Azotobacter salinestris: one gene and its partner. The protein of the gene in region 2 binds, or shares a complex with, the protein of the main gene of each other region. Links are inferred from orthologs where the notes say so. Each region holds a gene or a part of one and is shown on either strand. Other genes may lie near its edges.

What was found.
Region 1: the proteins of GCU53_RS15660 (region 2) and pabB are in contact, whole or in part, in a solved structure (PDB 8RP0), measured with the Escherichia coli proteins. The link is inferred for Azotobacter salinestris from one-to-one orthologs.

What each region holds. Positions count from the first base shown.
Region 1 is NZ_CP045302.1:4,743,208-4,748,508, forward strand. What follows is about bases 73-2,881. They hold pabB (aminodeoxychorismate synthase component I), read right to left. Parts: upstream 2,240-2,881; coding sequence 905-2,239; downstream 73-904. Other genes in these bases: GCU53_RS22480 (phosphoadenylyl-sulfate reductase), read right to left, coding at 73-780; GCU53_RS22490 (alpha-L-glutamate ligase-like protein), read right to left, coding at 2,336-2,881. Also shown: HTH-type transcriptional regulator CysB, read left to right, coding at 1-25; more of GCU53_RS22480, read right to left, coding at 46-72; more of GCU53_RS22490, read right to left, coding at 2,882-3,322; osmotic stress tolerance membrane protein RloB, read right to left, coding at 3,326-4,852; retropepsin-like aspartic peptidase RloA, read right to left, coding at 4,858-5,301. UniProt on the Escherichia coli protein: Part of a heterodimeric complex that catalyzes the two-step biosynthesis of 4-amino-4-deoxychorismate (ADC), a precursor of p-aminobenzoate (PABA) and tetrahydrofolate.
Region 2 is NZ_CP045302.1:3,372,322-3,379,746, reverse strand. Bases 1,620-4,540 are described here. They hold GCU53_RS15660 (aminodeoxychorismate/anthranilate synthase component II), read right to left. Parts: upstream 3,417-4,540; coding sequence 2,823-3,416; downstream 1,620-2,822. Other genes in these bases: GCU53_RS15650 (tetratricopeptide repeat protein), read left to right, coding at 4,059-4,540; GCU53_RS15655 (hypothetical protein), read left to right, coding at 3,727-4,035; trpD (anthranilate phosphoribosyltransferase), read right to left, coding at 1,777-2,823; trpC (indole-3-glycerol phosphate synthase TrpC), read right to left, coding at 1,620-1,780. Also shown: GCU53_RS15680 (OsmC family protein), read right to left, coding at 1-55; cAMP-activated global transcriptional regulator CRP, read left to right, coding at 287-934; more of trpC, read right to left, coding at 980-1,619; more of GCU53_RS15650, read left to right, coding at 4,541-4,838; GCU53_RS15645 (RtcB family protein), read right to left, coding at 4,960-6,390; GCU53_RS15640 (acyl carrier protein), read right to left, coding at 6,506-6,754; GCU53_RS15635 (dihydrolipoamide acetyltransferase family protein), read right to left, coding at 6,765-7,425. UniProt on the Escherichia coli protein: Part of a heterodimeric complex that catalyzes the two-step biosynthesis of 4-amino-4-deoxychorismate (ADC), a precursor of p-aminobenzoate (PABA) and tetrahydrofolate.

The DNA.
Region 1 (5,301 bases), 1.4 Mb from region 2 along the record:
GGGGATCGAGCTGCCAGTATACTGACGGGGCGGATGCCGGCCGGATCAGCTCTTGCCGACCAGGTTGCCGGCATGCAGGCCGCATTCCTTGTGGGTGGCCTCTTCCCACCACCAGCGACCTTCGCGCTCGTGCTGGTTGGGGAGTACCGGTCGGGTGCAGGGTTCGCAGCCGATGCTGATGTAGCCTCGCTCGTGCAGCGGGTTGTAGGGAATTTCCAGCATGCGGATATAGCCCCAGACTTCCTCGCTGCTCATCTGTGCCAGTGGATTGAACTTGTACAGCGGCCTATCCGGCGTGGAGAAGGCGCCATCCATCTCGAACGCGGCCACTTGGCTGCGAGTCCCGGGACTCTGATCACGACGCTGGCCGGTGGCCCAGGCGCTGACGGTGGCGAGTTTGCGCTTGAGCGGTTCGATCTTGCGGATACCGCAACATTCGCCGTGACCATCCTTGTAGAAGCTGAACAGTCCTTTTTCCCTGACCAGCGGTTCGAGGAGGCGGGCATCGGGTGAAAGCACCTCGATGGCCATGCCATAGTGCTCGCGCACCTGCTCGATGAACCGGTAGGTTTCAGGATGCAGACGGCCGGTATCCAGGGTGAAGACCTTGACGTTCTTGTTGAGCTTCCAGGCCATGTCGACCAACACGATGTCTTCGGCGCCACTGAAGGAAATCCACAGATCGTCGCCGAAATGATCGAAGGCGACCTGCAGGATTTCCTGGGGCGATTTGCCGGCACAGGCAGCGGCCAGTTCGGCGAGGTTAACAGCTTGCTTCATCGGGCGATTTTCCTAGGTGTCATGAGCGGCTGGGAATTGTGCGTCGCGCATGCTAGCAAAGGAAGTTTCCTTCCCTAAATAATCGATCCCTGTCGATGGATTCATTTTCGTTATGAAGGGCTGGCTAGAGCATGCGAAGAGTATCCAGCAGGGTGCGTACCTTGGTGATGGACTCCTGGTACTCCGCTTGCCAGTCGGAGTCGGCGACGATGCCGCCACCGCCCCAGCAGGTGATTCGCCCATGGCGGGCCAGCAGGGTGCGGATGGCGATCGAGCTGTCCAGCTCGCCGCGCACATCAAGGTAGAACAGCGAGCCGCAGTAGATGGAGCGGCGCCTGCCTTCCAGCTCCTCGATGATCTGCATGGAGCGGATCTTCGGTGCGCCGGTGATGGAGCCGCCCGGAAAGCTGCCGGCGAGCAGGTCCAGGGCATCCTTCCCCGGAGCCAGCTCACCCCTGACGCAACTGACCAGATGGTGCACGTTCGGATAGCTCTCCAGGGCGAACAGTTGGGGAACGCACACCGAGCCGGGGCGGCAGCTACGGCTCAGGTCGTTGCGCAGCAGGTCGACAATCATCAGGTTTTCGGCCCGGTCCTTGGGGCTGTGCTGAAGTTCGTCGGCTAACAGCCTGTCTTCCTCGACGCTGCGGCCGCGTGGGCGGGTGCCCTTGATCGGACGGGTTTCCACCTGTCGCTCTGTGACGCGCAGAAAGCGCTCCGGCGAGAGGCTGAGAATGGCGTCGCCGTCATTCAGGGACTGATATCCGGCGAAGGGGGTCGGACAGGCCCGGCGCAAAGCCTGGTAGGCCGTCCAGGGGTCGCCCTGAAAGGGTGCCTGGAAGCGCTGGGCGAAGTTCACCTGGTAACAGTCGCCTGCCTGGATGTAGGCGAGAATGCGCTCGATGGCCAGGCGATAGCCATTGGCAGTCAGATCCGGCATGAAGTCCGCCTCGAGCTGGAATGCCGTATTCCGGGCTGCCGCCGGAGCAGAGAACAGTTGTTTCAGACGCTCGCATTCATTGGTGTCCAGGCTGGGATGGCAGACGAGGGCGGTCGTTTGCGCCTGGTGGTCGGTGATCACTGCCCAGGCATACAGGCCGACCTGGGCGTCGGGGAGGCCGAGGTCATCGCAAGCCGTGTCGGGCAGACGCTCGAGACGACGGGCGAAATCGTAGGACAGGTAGCCCATCAGGCCGCCAGCGAAAGGAAGTCCATGCGCTTCTGCATGACCCAGGCTCGATGAGGCCTGACGCAATCGCTGGAGAAAATCGCTGCCGGTTTCGCCGGGGGCGGGACTGAAGCAGGCCAGGGGCCAGGCACTGAACAGGTCGTAACGGCCACGCTGCGATGCCGGCTGGCCGCTATCGAACAGTACGGCGCCGGGTGCCTGGCGGATCCTCTCGAAATAGCGGGTTGGGTCGGCACTATAAGGGAGGACGTGGGTACGGCAACTGGGCATGCGGATGCGTCGGTTGTGGCGAGGCCTGATTGTAGCGTCGGATGCTCTGGAGTGCCGACTGGAGAGCAATCCGCCCCCGAGGGGGCGGAGGAGCAGTCAGATGGCTGCGCTGGGAACGTGGCCGAACAGCTCCTGGGAGAAGCGCACGCGCTCGGCCGGGGTCTCCTGGAGGCCGCGCTCCTTCAGCTCGGCCAGATGAGCTTCGATCTTGTGGGTGCGCAGGGCCAGGCCACAGTCGTTGGCGATCTGGATATTCAGTCCCGGGCGGGCATTGAGTTCGAGGATCAAGGGGCCCTTGGTTTCGTCCAGCACCATGTCGACCCCGATGTAGCCGAGACCGCAGAGTTCGTAGCAGCCGGCCGCCAGCCTCATGAAGCCGTCCCAGTCGGGCAGTTGCACGCCGTCGACCGGATTGGTGGTGTCCGGGTGCTTGGCGATCTTGTTGTTCAGCCAGGTGCCGCGCAGGGTGATGCCGGTGGCCAGGTCGACGCCGACGCCGATGGCGCCCTGGTGCAGATTGGCCTTGCCGCTGGACTGGCGGGTCGGCAGGCGCAGCATGGCCATCACCGGATAGCCCATCAGCACGATGATGCGGATGTCCGGTACGCCCTCGTAACTGATGCTCTTGAAGATCGGATCGGGCTTGACACGGTATTCGATCAGCGCCCGGTCCCGATGCCCGCCGAGGGAATAGAGGCCGGTGAGGATGCTGGAAATATGGTGCTCGAGCTCATCGTGGGTGACGATCTTGCCGGACACCGTCTTGTAGCGGCCCTCGAAGCGGTCGGCGATGACCATGATACCGTCGCCGCCGGCCCCCTGGGCCGGCTTGATCACGAAGTCGCTGTGCTCGCCGATGATCTGCTCGAGCTTCTCGATCTCCTTCTCGGTCTCGATGATCCCGTAAAGCTCCGGTACATGGATGCCTGCCTCGATGGCGCGCTGCTTGGTGATGATCTTGTCGTCGACAATGGGATACAGGCTGCGCTTGTTGTATTTCAGCACGTAGTCCGCATTGCGTCGATTGATGCCCATGATGCCCCTGGCTTCCAGGGCCTTCCATCTCTTCCACAGGTTGATCATGTCTCATTCCTTCAGGAAGGCCTTGAAGCGGAACAGCTCGGTCAGGCGGTAGCCGCGGTAGCGACCCATCGCCAGCATGAAGCCCACCAGGATCAGCAGTACCGTCGGGAAGGTGAAGATGAAGTAGGTCAGTTCCGGAATGTTCATCAGCAGGTGGGCCAGCGAGGCGGCGATGATGGTACCCAGGGCGACCTTGAAGGCATGGCCACCGCCGCGCTCTTCCCAAGTGATCGACAGGCGCTCGATGGTCATGGTCAGGATCACCATCGGGAACAGGGACACGGACAGACCACGCTCGAGGCCGAGCTTGTGGCTGAGCAGGCTGATGACGGCGATCAGCACTACCACGAAGGTCAGCACCACCGACAGGCGCGGCAGCATCTGCAGCTTGAGGTGCTCCAGGTAGGAGCGCAGCGACAGGCCCAGCGCGGTGATCAGGGTGAAGAGAATGATGCCGAAGCCCACCTGGGTTTCGCGGAAGGCCAGGGCGATCAGGACCGGCGTGAAGGTACCGAGGGTCTGGATGCCGATCAGGTTGCGCAGGACCAGGATCACCAGCACGCCGATTGGAATCATGATCATGATCTGATAGGTCTGCTGGGTTTCCAGGGGCAGGCCGTACAGCGTGTATTCCAGGAAGTCGGCATCGGTGTTCTGGTCGGTCATCTTGGCCAGGCCGATGGCGTTCAGTTCACTGTTGTTCAGGGTGAAACTGACCTTGGCCTGCTTGCCTCCGTCCACACTGATCAGCGGCTCGTCGCCGGTCCACCAGATCAGGCGGTCGGCCGGCAGTCCCTGTTCGCCGGTGTCGGGGTTGAAGTACAGCCACTTCTCGCCGTTGAAGCTGCGAATCCAGAGTTCAGGACTGACTGCCTGGTCGGTGATCAGGCGCAGGGTGTGCACGCGCTCCATGGGGACATGGGCGAAGGACAGCAGGAGTTCGACGATGCGCACCCGGTTCGGAGTCGAGGTGTTGCCGGCGGTGAGCAGCTTGACGTTGTCGTCGTTGAGGTTGTTCACCCGCTTGATGGTCTCGCCGATGAAAGTCTCGACATCGGCCGAATGCTCGCGGATGGGAGCCAGCAGGGCTTCGGCGGCGATCTTCTCGGCGCCCTCCAGCGGGATGCTGTCGCGGAATACCGGGCCCTTGGGCTTGGGCAGGTCGCCGGTATAGCGCTTGGTCAGCGCCAGACGATAGTAGAGGGTCTGCTTGCCGCTGGTGCGTCGTGCCGACCAGGTCACCCGGCGGTTGTTGTCGACCTGATTGACGCTCACGCCATAGTTGTTGGAGATGAAGCTTTCATTGAGGCTGACATAGTTCTGGTTGAGCGGCGGAGCGAACATCTGCACTTTCACCGGCTCGCGGGGGTTGGCCTGAAATTCGACGCGCGCGTCGATGTTCCACAGGTCGTCGGTCTCGTCTTCGGTCACTGGAATGCCGAGGACGAAGATCTGATAGGCCGTGACCAGAACCCCGACCGACACCAGCAGGACAATCAGTATTTTCAGATGCAGGTTGAGAGCGCGCATGCGTATTACTCGGCGGAGTTTGCGACGGTGGCGCAACCGGGCTTGCCGGCTGCGTATTTAAGGCTCGGGTCGACCAGGGCACCGAAGCGCGCGAGTGCGTCGGAGCCGATCAGCAGCGGGTATTGGAATGCGCTCCGATCGGTCAGGTTTACCTCGATGGTGCGCAGGGTATCGCCCATGCAGAAGTCCAGCTCGACCACGGGGCGAGCCGTGTAGGACTTGCTTTCCGTCGGGTCGTAGTCGCCGGAGCGGCGCTTGATCTTGCTGACCCGAGCCAGAGGCCGTTCGATGGGATGCGAATGGCTGTCGTCGATGGCCAGGTAGAAGCGTACCCAGGTCTCACCGTTGCGCTTGAAGCGACTGATGTCGCGAGCGCTGAGCGATGCCGTCTCGGCCCCCGTATCCAGCTTGGCCGCTACCTCCAGCTTGATCTCGGGCAGCGACACGTA
Region 2 (7,425 bases):
TGCCGGACTCGCCGATGAACATGGCTTCACCGGCCCATTGAATGCGCGCTTTCATCATGAAACTCCTTGCTGAAAATGCCGCGGATTCTAGCACAGCGTCCCCAGCCCACCGCCCGTCGCCAGAGGGACTGGTAAAGAGAGAGGAGATGATTGCTCCATCACAAATCGGAGCCGGCGTGTCCCGTGCCTCTGTTAAGCTGACGCCAGTTTGCTGGCACACTTACAGCACAAGTAGAAAAACGCCAGATGACAAGGACACCAATTTTCATTCCAAGGGGAATCCAGCGTGGTCGCTCTCACCCTTCTTCCACCCAAGATCAACAACCACGACAAACTGCTCGCCCATTGCCATCGGCGCCGCTACACGGCCAAGAGCACCATCATTTATGCGGGTGACCGGTGCGAGAGCCTGTTCTTCATCATCAAGGGTTCGGTCACCATCCTCATCGAAGATGACGACGGGCGCGAGATGATCATCGCCTACCTGAACGCCGGGGACTTCTTCGGAGAAATGGGCCTGTTCGACAAGGAAGGCAGCGAAAAGGAGCGCAGCGCCTGGGTCCGCGCCAAGACCGAATGCGAAGTGGCGGAAATCAGCTATGCGAAGTTCCGCGAACTGGCCCAGCAGGATCCGGAAATCCTCTACGCCCTCGGTCGGCAGATGGCCGACCGCCTGCGCAACACCACCCGCAAGGTCGGCGACCTGGCTTTCCTCGACGTCACGGGACGGGTGGCGCGCACCCTGCTCGATCTGTGCAAGCAGCCCGACGCCATGACCCATCCCGACGGCATGCAGATCAAGATCACCCGCCAGGAAATCGGCCGCATCGTCGGCTGCTCGCGGGAAATGGTCGGCCGCGTGCTGAAGAGCCTGGAGGAACAGGGGCTGGTCCACGTCAAGGGCAAGACCATGGTGGTCTTCGGCACCCGCTGACGGCCTTTCCCCGGCCCGGCGCGCAACACGCCGGGCCGCGCCTCCTCAGCCCGGGAAGAACAGCCGGCGCAGCTCGGCGCCCGGCTTCTCCGCCCGCATGAACGCCTCGCCGACGAGGAAGGCATACACGCCGCTGACCTCCATCAGCTCGACATCGGCGCGGTTGAGAATGCCGCTCTCGGTGACCACCAGACGGTCCCGCGGCACCTTCGGCAGCAGGTCGAGGGTGGTTTCCAGGCTCACCTCGAAGGTATGCAGGTTGCGGTTGTTGATGCCGATCAGCGGCGTCTCCAATTGCAGTGCCCGCTCCAGCTCGGCGCCGTCATGCACCTCCACCAGCACGTCGAGACCGACATCCCTGGCGGTGGCGGCCAGCTCCAGCATCTGCGCATCGCCCAGCGCGGCGACGATCAGCAGCACGCAATCGGCACCCAGCGCGCGGGCCTCGACCACCTGATAGGGGTCGATGAGGAAGTCCTTGCGGATCACCGGCAGGCCGCAGGCCGCGCGGGCCTCCTGCAGATAGGCGTCGCTGCCCTGGAAGAAGTCCACGTCGGTCAGCACCGACAGACAGGTCGCTCCGCCGTCCTCATAGCTCCTGGCGATCTCCGCGGGGGCGAAGTGCTCGCGCAACACGCCCTTGCTCGGCGAGGCCTTCTTGACTTCGGCGATCACCGCCGGCTGCTTGCGCCCGACCTGCGCCTGCAGGGCCGCGGCGAAGCCGCGCGGGGTACTGGCGGAGCGGGCCAGCGCCTCGACCTCGGCCAGCGGGACACGGGCGCTGCGCTCGGCGACTTCCTCGACCTTGCGCGCGATGATCTTTTCCAGAACGGTGGGCAGGCTCACGCTTGATTCTCCTGACGAAAGACGGCGGTGATGGATACCAGCTCTTCCAGCTTGTCGCGTGCCAGCCCGGTGTGCAGGGCGTCGTGGGCCAGCGCCACACCCTCCTTCAGGGTGCCGGCCCGGTCGGAGGCATAGAGCGCGGCGCCGGCGTTGAGCACGATCATCTCGGCGGCCTTCTGACCGTTCTCGGTCTTGCGCCGGCCGAGGGCATCGCGAATCAGCGTCAGCGACTCCTGCGGCCCCTCCACATCGAGGCCGATCAGGCTCTGGCTCCTGATGCCGAAATCTTCCGGCTGGACGAGGTATTCGTCGATCTGGCCGTTGCGCAGCTCGGCGATGTGGGTCGGCGCGGCCAGGCTGATCTCGTCCAGACCGTCCTGGGCATGCACCACCAGTACATGCAGACTGCCCAGACGGGCCATCACCTCCGCCAGCGGCCGGCACAGCGCCTGGCTGAACACGCCGAGCACCTGATGCTTCACGCCGGCCGGATTGGTCATCGGACCCAACATGTTGAACAGCGTGCGCAGGCCGAGTTCACGGCGCGGGCCGATGGCGTGCTTCATCGCCCCGTGGTGGGCGGGCGCGAACATGAAGCCGACGCCGACCGACTCGACGCAGCGCGCCACCTGCTCGGGGCTCAGCTCCAGGTAGACTCCGGCGGCCTCCAGCAGATCGGCGCTGCCGCTCTTGCCGGAGACCGCGCGGTTGCCGTGCTTGGCCACCCGGCCGCCGGCCGCGGCGACGACGAAGGCCGCGGCGGTGGAGACGTTGAAGATGTTCATGCCGTCGCCGCCGGTGCCGCAGGTGTCGACCAGGTGTGCGGCGTCGATCCGCACCGGCGCGGCCAGCTCGCGCATGACCAGTGCAGCGCCGACGATCTCGTCGATGCTCTCGCTCTTCATGCGCATTCCCATCAGGAAGGCGCCGATCTGCGCGTCGCTGCACTGGCCGGTCATGATCTGGCGCATCACGTCCTGCATTTCCGCCGTGCTCAGGTCGAGACGCTCGGCCACCCGCGCCAGGGCTTGCTTGATGTCCATCAGCGCACGCCTCCGTTCTGCTTCAGGAAATTGGCGAACAGCTCGTGGCCCTGCTCGGTGAGGATGGACTCGGGATGGAACTGCACGCCCTCGATGTTCAGGGTCTTGTGGCGCAGGCCCATGATCTCGTCCACGGCGCCGTCCTCGAACTGCGTCCAGGCGGTGATCTCCAGGCACTCAGGCAGGGTTTCGCGCCTGACCACCAGCGAATGGTAGCGGGTCACCGTGAGCGGATTGTTGAGGCCGGCGAACACCCCCTGGTCCCGGTGGAACACCGGGCTGGTCTTGCCGTGCATGGCCACCCGCGCGCGCACCACATCGCCGCCGAAGGCCTGGCCGATGCTCTGGTGCCCCAGGCAGACGCCGAGGATCGGCAGCTTGCCGGCGAAATGGCGGATCGCCTCCAGCGACACCCCCGCCTCGCTGGGCGTGCAGGGGCCGGGCGAGATCACCAGCCGTTCCGGGCCCAAGGCCTCGATCTCGGCGATGCTCAGCTCGTCGTTGCGGATCACCTTGACCTCGGCTCCCAGCTCGCTGAGATAGTGGACGACGTTGTAGGTGAAGGAGTCGTAGTTATCGATCATCAGCAGCATGGTAGGCGTAACCCCTTGATTCACTGCGTCGGATGAAAGGCCCCGGTCCGCTGTTCCGTCAGGGAGGGCTCGTCTGCGAGCCGGGAACGGGGTGGCAAGGAAGCGTCCGGCCAGGCCGGAAAGGAAAGGGATCAGGCGCGCCAGCGCCAACGGGCGTGGGCCTTGACGACTCGCATCAGAAGGGTGCTGCTGGATGTCACGGAAATGTCTCGTCTTGCTGTCGGGGCACAGTAGCCCAGGCCCGACCGGCCTGCAACCGGACTATACCAGAGCGCGCGGCCCGGCAGCGCCGGTGCGGAGCGGGCGCGGTATGATCGCGCCCGTTTTCCACACCTGCACAGGCAACCCGATGACCCCATACAAGACACTGGCGGCAGCCCTGATCGCCCTGGCCGGCAACACGCCCGCAGCCTTCGCCGACTCGTACGGCCAGGGTCGCCACGAGGCCGAGAAACACCATCAGGAAATGCACCGGGAGTACCGAAAAGCCGAGATGGAGGCTCAGCGGGAACACCGCAAGCATGCCGGGGAAATGCATCGGGAGCAGCACAAGCACGCCGAAGAAATGCACCGGGAACGGCACAAGCATGCCGGGGAGCACTGGCGGGAAGATCACTGAAACCGGGACGACAGCTCACCGACATGATGAAGACATCCTTCGGGCTTTCCGGCCTGCGGACGGCCCTGCTGCTCTGCGCGCTCGGCTCGGCCCTGCCCGCCAATGCGGCCACGCAGGAGAATCAGGCCGTGGTCTCCCTGCTGAAAAGCGCCATCGAGGAGTTCAGCGCCGGCCGCCCCGACCAGGCCGCCTCCGCCCTGGAACGGGCCCTGCGCATCGAGCCGAACAACGCCATCCTCTGGCACTACCTGGGACAGACCCGCCTGCACCAGGGCCACCATCAGGAAGCCGAGTCCCTGGCCGCCAAGTCCAACACCCTGATCGGCGACAACGACGCCCTGCGCGTGCGCAACGTCTGGCTGATCGCGGCGGCCCGGCAGGCCGCCGGCCAGCAACGCAATTCGCCGGTCAGCGACGGCCAGCCAGCGGCCCTGCAGCAGCGGCTCGACGAAGAAACCGAGCGACGCCGGCAAGCCGAAAGCGAGATCGCCGCCCTGCGCGAACGGCTGGAGCAGGTGCAGGCGCGCTGCACGGCATCCAGCCAAGCCCCGCTGCCCTCCGCCGCGACCGGACAGAACCGCGGGGAAGCCCGCCTGCAGTGGTCCCGGCCCGATGAGCAGCAAGCCGCCCTCGGCCCGGTCGATGGCCAGAACGCCTCGCAGGTCCCGGCCAGCCACTGGCCGCCGCCGGGGCAGTGCCGCATCTGGTTTCCCGACCGTCCGCCGGGCCACCAGCCGCCGCCGGGCGACTGCCGGACGCTGAAGCGCGAGCTTCCCGCCGGGGCCTGGCTGGTCGGTTCCTGACGCCTAGGGTCTGTTGATGCTTTGCCGTAGGCCGCGACGGCGGCCCGCGCCTTGCCGAACGCGGCCCGGCCTGGTGTCATTTGACGCGGCAACGCGGCTCACGCCAAAACGTCAACAGACCCTAGCCCTTGACGCACACCACAGGCCGCAGCCGCGCCACCCGCACTGCCAACCCTGCCTGCTCGGCCGCCTCGACCACTGCGCCGACGTCCTTGTAGGCCAGCGGCGCCTCCTCGGCCACGCCGCGCAGGCTCGGGCTGCGGATCAGGATGCCGCGGGAGGCCAGCTCGTCCACCACCGAGCGGCCCTGCCAGCGGCGCAGCGCCTCGTGGCGGCTCATGGCGCGGCCGGCGCCGTGGCAGGCCGAGGCGAAGGCGCGCTCCCCGGTGCCCGCTGAGCCGGCGAGAACCCAGGAGAAGGTACCCATGCTGCCGCCGATCAGCACCGGCTGGCCGACCTGGCGGTACTCCGCCGGCAGCTCGGCGTGCCCGGCGGCGAAGGCGCGGGTCGCCCCCTTGCGGTGGACGAACAGCCGCCGGTGCTGTCCGCCGAGGACATGGCGCTCCTCCTTGCAGGTGTTGTGCGACACGTCGTAGAGCAGCGGCAGATGGATGCCGGGGAACACCTCGGCGAAGGCCTGCCGGGTCAGGTGGGTGAGGATCTGCCGGTTGGCCAGCGCGCAGTTGATCGCCGCGCGCATGGCGCCGAGGTAACGCTGGCCGAGCTCGGACTTCAGCGGCGCGCAGGCCAGCTCGCGGTCCGGCAGGGCGATGCCGGCCTGGGACGCGGCGATCACCATGGCGCGCAGGTAGTCGGTGCCGATCTGGTGGCCCATGCCCCGCGAGCCGCAGTGGATGGTCGCCAGCACGTCGCCCTCGGCCAGGCCATAGGCCCGGGCCGCCCGGACATCGAACAATTCGTCGACCACCTGCACCTCCAGATAGTGGTTGCCCGAGCCGAGGGTGCCCATCTCGTCGCGCTGGCGCTTCTTCGCCTGCTCCGAGACGGCGGAAGGATCGGCGCCGGCCATGCAGCCGGACTCCTCGATGCGCGCCAGATCCGCCTCGCCGCCGAAGCCCTCCTCGACCGCCCACTTCGCGCCGCCGCGCAGCATGGCGTTCATCTCCCGGGCCGACAGGCGCAGCGCCCCGGTGCTGCCGAGCCCGGCCGGAATGTGCCGGTAGAGCACATCGGCCAGGCGCGGCTTGGCCGCCTCCACGTCGGCCAGCGTGAGCCCGGTATGCAGGCTGCGCACCCCGCAGGAGATGTCGAAGCCCACTCCGCCGGCCGACACCACCCCGCCCTCCTCGGCATCGAAGGCCGCCACCCCGCCGATCGGGAAGCCATAGCCCCAGTGCGCATCGGGCATGGCGTAGGCGGCCTCGACGATGCCCGGCAGGCTGGCGACGTTGGCGATCTGTTCGCCGACCTTGTCGTCCATCGCCTCGACGAGTTCTTGCGAGGCGAAGATCACCCCCGGCACACGCATCGCCCCACGGGCCGGCAGTTCCCATTCGAAGGGACCGCGCTGGCGGAATTGCGAGAGGTTCATGGCGCTCTCCTGCAGATAGCGATCTGCCTGACTATAGGCGAGCGTCCGGGATGCGGCCGGACCGGTCATCGACCGCCATGGCCGCGATCCGCGCGGGGGGATCGGCCCCCGCCGCTCAGCCCTCCAGCCGCTGTGCCAGATAGGCCAGCAGCGCATCCAGGCTGCCCAGGCGCTGGTAGTCGGCCTCAGGGATGCTCACCCCGAGGCGCTGGTGCAGGGCGGCGAGAAAGCGCAGCCAGTCCATCGAGTCGAGGTCCACCTCGTCGCGCAGCGGACGCTCGCCGCGCAGGGTGGCAGGATCGACTTCCGGGGCGATGCCCTGCAGGGCTTCGAGCACCTGCCGGCGGATCTGTGCTTCGTCCATCTTCGAATCCTCACAGGCTGTCCGGGGCTTGCAGCAGGCGGCGGATCTCGGCGAGAAAGCGCGCGCCGTAGTGGCCGTCGCTGGCGCGGTGGTCGGCGGCCAGGCTGAAGTGGGCAGTGGGCATCGCGCACAACCGGCCCGCCTCCACCCAGGGCCGTTCGGCGATGCGGCCGACGCCGACCAGCGCCACCTGCGGCGGGTAGATCACGCCGAACACGCTGTCCACGCCCTGGTCGCCGAGCTGGGTGACGGTCAGGCTGGCGTCGGCGAGCTCCGAGCTGCGCAGCGAATGGCTGCGCGCGCGCTGTACCAGATCGCCCAGCTCGTCCATCAGCTGGGCCAGCGGCTTGTCGGCGACGTCGTGCAGCGCCGGGGCGATCAGCCCGCCCTGGCGCAGGGCGACGGCCACGCCCAGATGAATGCCGGGGGCCGGGTGGAAAGCGCCGCCCTGCCAGAAACCGTTGAGCTGTGGGTAGTCGCGCAGGGCCAGGGCGATGGCCTTGAGCAGCAGCACGCCGGGCAGCAGGCGCCGCTCCGGCGCCAGCTCGGCGTTGTGCGTGGCAAGCCAGGCCATGACAGCGCCCAGGGGGATGGTCTCGCCCAGGTAGTAATGGGGAATCTCGCGCTTGGAACGGCTCATCGCCGCGCCGATGGCCTGGCGCATGGCGGCC